DNA from 4 places in the Antarctobacter heliothermus genome. Region 2 is predicted to be linked to each of the others. Evidence: riboswitches for the same ligand, from Rfam matches in the RefSeq annotation. Region 2 holds a riboswitch; each other region holds the start of a gene.
The links. A riboswitch is a leader RNA that binds a small molecule or an ion and turns the genes downstream of it on or off. The one in region 2 is predicted to bind cobalamin.
Positions count from the first base shown of each region.

Region 1: linked by a shared signal. The riboswitch ahead of ANTHELSMS3_RS20245 (hypothetical protein) and the one ahead of ANTHELSMS3_RS12595 (DUF4198 domain-containing protein) in region 2 are both predicted to bind cobalamin.
Region 3: linked by a shared signal. The riboswitch ahead of bluB (5,6-dimethylbenzimidazole synthase) and the one ahead of ANTHELSMS3_RS12595 (DUF4198 domain-containing protein) in region 2 are both predicted to bind cobalamin.
Region 4: linked by a shared signal. The riboswitch ahead of ANTHELSMS3_RS23795 (CbtB domain-containing protein) and the one ahead of ANTHELSMS3_RS12595 (DUF4198 domain-containing protein) in region 2 are both predicted to bind cobalamin.

Region 1 covers NZ_CP022540.1:4,268,746-4,270,939, forward strand. The annotation lists gene ANTHELSMS3_RS20240 (mechanosensitive ion channel family protein) at 1-1,074, shown strand, start outside; gene ANTHELSMS3_RS20245 (hypothetical protein) at 1,109-1,411, opposite strand; cobalamin riboswitch at 1,530-1,732, opposite strand; gene ANTHELSMS3_RS20250 (NAD(P)/FAD-dependent oxidoreductase) at 1,885-2,194, shown strand, end outside.
Region 2 covers NZ_CP022540.1:2,635,429-2,637,622, forward strand. The annotation lists gene cbiM (cobalt transporter CbiM) at 1-545, opposite strand, end outside; gene ANTHELSMS3_RS12595 (DUF4198 domain-containing protein) at 549-1,301, opposite strand; cobalamin riboswitch at 1,494-1,701, opposite strand; gene ANTHELSMS3_RS12600 (D-lyxose/D-mannose family sugar isomerase) at 1,864-2,194, shown strand, end outside.
Region 3 covers NZ_CP022540.1:3,701,320-3,703,513, forward strand. The annotation lists gene guaB (IMP dehydrogenase) at 1-324, opposite strand, end outside; gene bluB (5,6-dimethylbenzimidazole synthase) at 408-1,109, opposite strand; cobalamin riboswitch at 1,151-1,328, opposite strand; gene ANTHELSMS3_RS17565 (hypothetical protein) at 1,424-2,194, opposite strand, start outside.
Region 4 covers NZ_CP022541.1:257,799-259,992, forward strand. The annotation lists gene ccmI (c-type cytochrome biogenesis protein CcmI) at 1-549, shown strand, start outside; gene ANTHELSMS3_RS23790 (histidine phosphatase family protein) at 550-1,092, opposite strand; cobalamin riboswitch at 1,125-1,258, shown strand; gene ANTHELSMS3_RS23795 (CbtB domain-containing protein) at 1,282-1,494, shown strand; gene ANTHELSMS3_RS23800 (CbtA family protein) at 1,504-2,194, shown strand, end outside.

The DNA of each region.
Region 1 (2,194 bases), 1.6 Mb from region 2:
CGAGTCGACGGATTGCAGCGCCGCATGTTCGGGCTGGAAATCTGGCAATGGGTCGGGCTGGCGGGTTATCTGCTGGCGATGGCCGGCACACTGTCGTTGGCTTGGCACGCGGCGCGGACGCTGGGAACCGACCGGGGGACCATCGCGTCTTCTGTTGCCCGGATGGCCGGACCGGCGGGGATGTTGGTGGTTGCGCTGCTGTTTCTGGACGCCAGTGAACGGTTGGGACTGACATTGCGGGCCTTTGGCCCTGTGTCGGCGCTGTCGGCGATCCTGCTGATCCTCGCCATAGCGGCACTGGCCTATCGAGCCGTGTCGCTGATCCATGACGCGCTGATGGCGCGCGCCACGCTGACCCGCGCCTATACCGACGAGATTGTCCTGTCGCTCGCGCAGGGTCTGCTGAAACTGCTGATCATCGTGGGGGCGATCATTGCCTGCGCGGATGTGGTGGGGCTGCCCTATGAGGGCGTTTTGACGGGTTTGGGCATCGGTGGCGTCGCAGTGGCCTTTGCGGCGCGTGAGACCGTGTCGAACATCTTGGGCGGCGCGATCCTGTTGTCGGACCGCCCCTTCCGCAAGGGCGACATGATCGAGGCGGCAGGCGTCTTCGCGGTGATAGAGACGGTTGGCCTGCGCTCGACCCGGCTGCGGACGATGGACAACACGCTGATGATCATGCCCAACGCGCAGCTGTCGGATCAGGTGATCGTCAACTGGGACAACCGACAGCGGCGCAAGGTTCAAATGATAATCGGGCTGACCTTTGATACCCCGCGCGACCGGCTGGAAGGCTTTGTCGCGCGGTTGAAGGAGGTATATTGCAACCAGCCCGATGCGGACACCGACGATGTCACCATCGGGATAAAGTCACTAGGACCGCAAAGCGTCGACATCGAACTTTGGGGCCACTTCAAGGTTTTCACTTATGACGCGCAGGTGGCCGCGCAACAGGCGCTGATCCTCGACATCCTGTCGCTGGCCAAGGAGATGAATGTCGACTTTGCCTTTCCCACGCGAATGGTGCATCTGGCGGCGCTGCCACCCACGTCGGAGCAAGATGCCCACGCGTGATGGGCACACGCGCAGCGGTGTCCCCTCCCCTTTCTCATAGCAACAGACGCCGATTGCGCGCCCCTCCGCGCCGCTGTGGGCGCGGCAATGTCAGATCCAGCGCGCGCCCCGGATGGCGCAGCGATGTGTCCAGCAGCCCGCAAAAGACCGCCACCGCCGGATCGGTTCGAACAAAGGGCTGCGCCCGTAACCAAGCGCGCACTGCCTCTGCCTCATAGCTGGCACATCCGGGCAGGCCGCCCAGCCATTGCATGTATCCCATGCAGGCCAATTCAAACGCCCTTTCCGGGGTCTCTACCCGGCATTGCAATTGTGTCAGGATTAGTTCGATCGACATCGCGCCCTCCGCGCCAAGGGCGGGAAGCGGTTTGGATCAGCGATGTCAGCGGGCGGTGAAACGCCATGGGGCCTCGCATCTCCGGAGCACCCCGCCCGGGTTGAGTGAAAAACGGACCCGGATGGGCCCGACGATGGCAGGTCTCCTGACTTGCGGGTCAAGGCACAGTCCCGAACCTTCCCGGACCGAGGGTCCAGTGGCGTTTACGGGATGGCTCGCCGCTTACAGTTGCGGGGGCAGTCACGGCATTGGGGCCCTGCCCCGCACCGTATTCCCTATTCGACCGCGCAGAACGCGGTCACCATCGTCGCCAGAGTGGCGCAGCCGAACGGGCCGGTCAAGCCTGCGCCGCGCCGATATGGTCAAGAGTCACGTCGCCGGTTAAGGAGGAATCGTCCCACCCCATGCGCGGGGCCGGTCAACCGACACGTTGCGCCCTGTCTGGGGTACGCACCAAATGCGGAGAATGCCGTATGGCCATATCTGGGTTTCCCTCTGCGCCTTCCCGCAGTTCCTACGATGTCATCATCATCGGCGGGGCGATCATGGGATCGGCGACCGCGTGGTTCCTGACTGAAAACCCGGATTTCGACGGCAGCGTTTTGGTGGTCGAACGCGACCCCAGCTATGCCATGTGCTCAACCGCGCATACCTATTCCTGCATCCGGCAACAGTTTTCCGATCCGCTGAATGTGCGAATCTCGCAATTCACCGCCGAATTCATCAAAGATTTGCCCGACCGGATCGGCGATGCCCGCGCGCCGCGCCTGTCGGTTCAGAACT
Region 2 (2,194 bases):
GTCAGCAGCCCCTCGATCACGATGACGGGCAGATGCGCGACAAAGATCAGGTGGGCGGCGGCGAGGAATTCCTGTCCCGTCATCATCAGCGACAACGCCACCCCCAAGGTGGTCAGCGCAATGGCCAGCGCGCCGGCAAAGCCACCCAGCAGCGCAGCCATCACCGGACCGCTGCGCGGGATTAGCGGCCGGATGGCCAGACCGACCAGCACGGCGGGCAGCGCGATGTTCACGGTGTTGATGCCCAGCACCGTCACCCCGCCAAAGCCAAAGAACACCGCTTGAAGCAGCAGCCCGACAAAGAGCGTGGGAAAGGCGGCCCAGCCGAGGATCAACCCGGCCAGACCATTGAGGATAAGATGCACCGAAGACGGGCCAATGGGCACATGGATCAGCGAGGCCACAAAGAACGCCGCCGACAGCACCCCCGCCGCCGGAATCCGTTCCAGCGGCAGATTGCGCAGCCCAAGAGCGATACCACCCGCTGCGGCCACGGCACCGCCGATGGCGACGGGGTTGGACAGGGCTCCGTCAACGATGTGCATGGCTCAGTCCAGATCCCAGGCGCGAATCCAGATCACCGCGTCCTGGCTCAGCTCTTTGCCCTCATGCTCGGTCTCTGGCCCGGCCCCGAGGGCGGCAAAGCCCCAGTAACCGGCACGCGGCACGCCAAAGGTGAAATAGCCGTTCAAATCCGAGATCGCCACAACTGCGCCGCCGGGGGGCGGGGTGGTGACGGGGGCCGAGGCGCTGCTGCTGTCCATGTCCGGCTCTGCGGCCATATACTCGATCTCGATCTCGGCACCGGCGACGGGTTTGCCATCGGCCAGAACCTGCCCGGTAAAGGTCGACCCGGTGAGGATGTTGTAGGGTTTGTTCAGCGGCACAATCTCGACCGGCAGACCCACCGGAGTCATCCAGTCGGTCGGCATCGTCCCGCGATTGAGGAACGACTTGGTGATCTGCTGGATGTAGATATCTTCGGTTTCCTCGAAATACGGCTCTGGCACTGTCACCAGCACATAGTCACCGGCGCGTTTGACCGGCACGCTGCCCTTGTAGGCCGCACCGCCGTTGGTTGGCCCGGTAAAGGTGACGGGCTCCAGCGTGTCGAGCAGGTCTGTCCGTTCCCCGCGGTGAAGCATGAAAAACTCGCGCGGGCGGGCAAGGTCCATGACATGACCGTTTTCGAACGGATGCCAGAACACCAGTTTCACCGGCACATCGCCGGGACGTTCGATCATCGTGTCGACGGTGTATTCCAGCAGGAAATGCGCGGGTGCCGCCGCTGGCACCGTCATACAGGCCAATGCCAATGCGGGTTTCAAAGTGGGAAGTAGAGTCACAATTGCCGTCCTTGTCCTTGTGCGCCATCCCCGGCGCAGAGCGTGACGGACGGCAGGAAGAGACGGCCAATGTCGGGACCGGGACGGAGTCCGGGCGACGAAGGCCAGACGCTTACCCCGTCGTCCGGTGGAAACCGCAGCCCTTTTGCGGGCGACGGGTGTCCGGCAGGTCTCCTGGCTGGCGGGTCAGTGTCTGGGCCTGCCTTCCCGGATTTCTCCAGTGGCGTCTTGGCCCGGACTCTCCGCTTACAGTTGCGGGGGCAGCTGCCGGTTAGGCGCGCAAGACGCGCGCGGCACGGCATTCCCTCTTTCCCCCGAAGAACGCGTCTTCGGGACCGGTCACGGGGTCGTGTCTGACAGATGGTCTGCGTCGGGGCAATGGACAAAGCGACACGGCAGGGCTTGGGTGCGGCATGGAGACGGCCAGTTGACGGGTCGGTTGACGCGCCGGTTGACGAGGGACGGGATGCGGTCGATAGCTGGACACAGGACTGCCATTCTGGACGGGGGAGAGGCCATGAAACGCTCACGCATCAATGCCATCATGACAGAGGCGGACGCCCTGATCCGACGGCATGGTTTTGCGTTGCCGCCCTTTGCGCAGTGGTCGCCAGAGGCGTTTGTGGCACAGGCCGGGGCGGCGCGTCATGTCATCGATTCGCGCTGTGGTTGGGACATCACCGACTATGGCGAAGGGCGGTTCGATGAGATGGGGCTGTTTCTGTTCACCCTGCGCAACGGGCTGTTGTCGGATCTGACCGGCGGGCGCGGCATGTGCTACGCCGAAAAGCTGCTGATTTCCCGGCAGGATCAGCTGTCACCGATGCACACCCATGTGATCAAGGCAG
Region 3 (2,194 bases), 1.1 Mb from region 2:
CCGTGCGTCGCCCAAAGTCTGGTTGGGCCGCAGCGTGACCGGGTTGTAAACAATCCCGCTTTCAAAGCGTTTGACCCGGCGCACTTCGCGCGCCTGTTCCTCAATCCCGAGGTTTTTGTGGATCACACCCATGCCGCCTGCCTGCGCCATCGTAATGGCCATACGGCTTTCGGTCACTGTGTCCATTGCGGAACTCAGCAGCGGGATATTAAGGGCGATGGAATTGGTGACCTTGGTCCGCGTGTCAGCGGTGGACGGCAACACGCTTGAGGCCGCAGGAACAAGCAGAACGTCATCGAAGGTCAAAGCCTCGCGAATCTCCATGGGGGCACTCCTTGGGAGGGATCGGTTGGCGCGTCCCTATCGCATGGGCGGCAGGGAAAGGAAAGCCCGCGCAGTGCCACGCCTCATACATCTCGTTCGACAGGGGCATTTGATTGCCAGTGGTCGTCCATAATCAGATCATCCAGGGACAGCTTGTGCCGCCAACCCCGTGCCTGCAATTCCGGTTGGGTAAAGCATTCGTCGATGTGCCCGACGCACAGATAGGCCACCACTTCGACCGTGTCTGGCAAACTCAGCAAACCGCGCAAGTCCTCTTGCCGAAAGATACTGACCCAGCCAACGCCCAGTCCTTCTGCCCGCGCCGCAAGCCACAGGTTCTGCACCGCGCAGACCGTGGAATACAGATCCATGTCGCGGTTATGGGTGCGCCCCAACACCACCTTTCCGCCGCGCGAACGGTCACAGGTTACAGCTATGTTCAGTGGTGATTTCAGAATACCTTCGAGCTTCAACCCCGCGTATTTATTTCGCTTTTCACCATCGAACATGGCTTGCGCCTCGGCATTTGCCTCTGCAAAGGCCGCGTGTACCGCCTGCCGCCGCGCGGCATTACGGATGAGGATAAAATTCCACGGCTGCATAAACCCGACCGACGGCGCAGCATGGGCGGCCTCTAACACCCGGCGCAGCATGTCAGGAGCGATCGGATCCGGCAGGAACTCATTGCGCACATCGCGGCGCGCATTGATGACATCGTACAGCGCCCGGCGTTCGGCTGGCGTGAATTGGCGCGCCCTTTCGGGAGCGATCAGGGGATCGGACATGTGCGGCCTCGCAAGTGACTGCGACCAGACGCTTTCCAGGCGTTGGTCCATGTCGTCAGGCCGGTCTTCTGGCTTGGGATCTGTCGAAACGCACACCTTCCCGGGAAAGCCCAGTGGCACTTGTGCGTTCCGTCCCCCTTACAGCGGCGGGCCCGCGCTGGAGTTAAACCAGCTTCCCGATTCTCCCCGTAGCAGGGCACCTGACGGCGGCAGATTGCTGTGAAACGGCAAACGCGACAACCCGCGATCCGTCTTCATTGGCAAAAGCAGGCGCCCAATGTCGCGCCTGCTTTTGTTCGGACAACTTAAGGTGCTCAGTCGTCTTTGGCCCCCATCGCCTTGATTGCATTTCCAATTGCCTCAACCGACCACGCGAAATCCACATCCAGGGCCGTGTCAAAAACCCAGTAATCCCGGGGCACATAGAAATTGGCCGCATAGTTGGATCCGCGCCCGCCCCAGGCCGCAAGGCCATGACAGGTCATGCAGTTGGTCTGGATTCCCATGTCCGTGGTCGTGGTTGTCCACGCCCCCTTGCCATCCGGGGTCTGGACCGTTTCCATGATCGAAATAATCGGCGTGCCAAAGCCCGCCTCAAGATAGGGGTTGAACGCTGTTACCAATTCTCCGACGTTCTTGCCGCCCACCAGCGGCTGTGCCGGAACCAGCATCGAATAGGCCGGGGCCATAGCGTAATGCGCAGCCTGCGACGTAAGGGGCGAAGGACGCGCCGCTGCAATCGCCGCGCTGGAGGGGGTATTGGGGTGCGCGGCATCCGCCTCCCACCAGAAAGTCTGCCATGTCCACTGTGTCGTCTCGCGTGAGGTGACATGCATCGCCACCAGCAACGCAATCGCCGGGCCATCGCCGCCGATTTCCTCGGTCTCGCCGGTGGTCTTGTTCACAAAGGCGGCATTCTGCGCCTTGAGATCCACGGCGATAAAATCGTCGATGGAATAGATGTTGCCGGCACCGGGGCTTTTGCAATTCACATCCACGCCGGTTGAGGTGGTTGGCCCTTTCAGGTCCATGTCGACGTAGACGCATTGCTGCCACAGCGTTTCGGGATAGCCGCCCTCTTTCAT
Region 4 (2,194 bases), on a different replicon from region 2:
ATGATCCGGGCCAATGACGGGACCGTCACGCCGGACGCGGTGTCTGCGTTGGACAGGGCGCTGACGCTCGACCCGCTTAATCCGGCGGCGGCGTTCTACCTGGCGATTGCGGACGCGCAGGCGGGGGATACCGCGGCGGCCCATGACCGCCTGACCGCGCGACTGGCCGAGACGCCGGGATACCAGCCTTGGATGGACACCTATATCGCGCAGGCCAATGCGTTTGGGGAGACACTCGGGCGGGCGGCCCTCGCGGCGCGTGCGCCTGTCGCCCCCGGCCCCAGCGCCGCCGATGTCGCCGCCGCGCAAGCGATGAGCGACGGGGACAGGGCGGCTTTCATCCGGTCCATGGTGGATCGTCTTGCGACCCGGCTTCAGGACGAACCGGACGACGTGGGCGGATGGCTGCGGCTGGCGAATGCCTTTGGCGTGCTGCATGAGATGGGCAAGGCGCGGGAGGCTTATCTTCGCGCGGATGCGCTGTTGCCTGAGGGTGATCCGCGCAAGGCTGACGTGCGGGCGAGCATCGCAGGCCTGGATAAGCCGTGATCAGTCCAGGGTGCCGGGTCGCCATGTCCATCGTAGACCATCATGTGCCAGGTGGATCGGGACGAGCGGCTGGATATCCAGCCGCAATCCGGCAATTGGCGGCAGGTCCAGCGCGCTGACAAGGACCGCGCGCAGCACGATCGGGGTCGCCAAGGCCACCACGCGATTTGCAGGGCAGGAGGCCATCTGGTCCAGCCAAGATCGCACGGCTGTGCAGAGGTCGATCAGTGACGTACCCCCGTCGGGACGCATCTCAGGATCACGGGTCCAAAGCGAAAGCGATTCGGGATCGCTGGCTGCGATTTCGTCCAGGGTCATGTCGGGCCAGCGTCGGAAATCCTGCGCGCCGAGCGCCGGGCAGTCGTTCGGCTGCATCCCGAGCGCGAGGGCTACCGCGCTGGTTCCCGGCGCGGTCCAGCAAACGCTGCCACGAAGCCGGTCAGAAAGGGTACGCGCCCGCTGCAACTGCGCAGCACTCAATTCCGCGGCAAGGCGAAAGGGGTGATGTACAGACATGGGAGCGGCAACAAGGATCAGGCGCATAGTGGAACTTTCGAACAGGTGAAGAGAGAAACCGTTGGCATGAGAGCGCAGTTTGACCTAGTGCTTAAGTGTAGGGGAACACGGAAGCCGGTGAGAATCCGGAACGGTCGCGCCACTGTGATCGCGCATGCGTAAGTCAGACACGGGTCCCCGGGAATACTCATGACGCGTCATCAAAAGGAGTGCCAAATGACTGTCGCAACCCGTCCCGCCGTTTCTAGCGATCTTCCCGCCATCCCGCTGCGGGACATTGCCCCTTGGGCGGCCCTGGCTTCGCTGTTGGCTGTCTTGGTGGTCTATTTCGTCGGTGCAGAACAGGGCGCATGGTCCGTTTTCCACGGGACAGACGTGCATGAATTCGTGCATGATGCGCGCCACCTTCTTGGCTTTCCCTGCCACTAAGATACAGGCATGACACGTCTTCTTGTGTTCGGCCTGCTGGCCGGGTTGCTGGCGTCCGTGGTGACGTTCGGCGTGGCGCGACTCGTTGGAGAACCCGCGCTGGACGCGGCCATCGCCCTAGAAGTCGCCGACAGTCACGCCCACGCGGCTGATACACCGAATCATCCCGATGCGGTTGGCATGTCGCGCCGCTTGCAAGCTGGGCCGGGATTGTTCGTCGGTCTTGCGGCTATCGGTGCGGCCTTGGGCGGGATCCTGGCGATCAGCTTTGCTGTGGCGCGGGGACGGTTCCTGCATGGATCGACACGAGCCACGGTGGGCTGGATCACGGCGTTGGGATTCGCCGCGGTGATCGTCGTTCCCATGCTGAAGTTTCCGGGGAATCCGCCCGCAGTAGGCAACTCCGAAACGATCGGGGCACGCACGCTGGCTTATTTCGCCTTTCTGGCCCTGTCGCTGGCAACGCTCGGGTTTGCCGTCTCGGCGGTGAAAGGCGTCCCTTCCCGGCACCGCAAGATGCTGATCGGGGCCGCAATCTATGCTGGAGTCATGACCGGGGCAGCAATCGTGCTGCCCTCGTTCCACGAGGTGGATCCGGCTTTTCCGGGTGATGTGCTCTGGCAATTTCGTGCATCGACGCTGGCGGTGCAGGCGACGCTTTGGGCCAGCACGGCAATCGTTTTTTGTTGGCTGGTCGGAC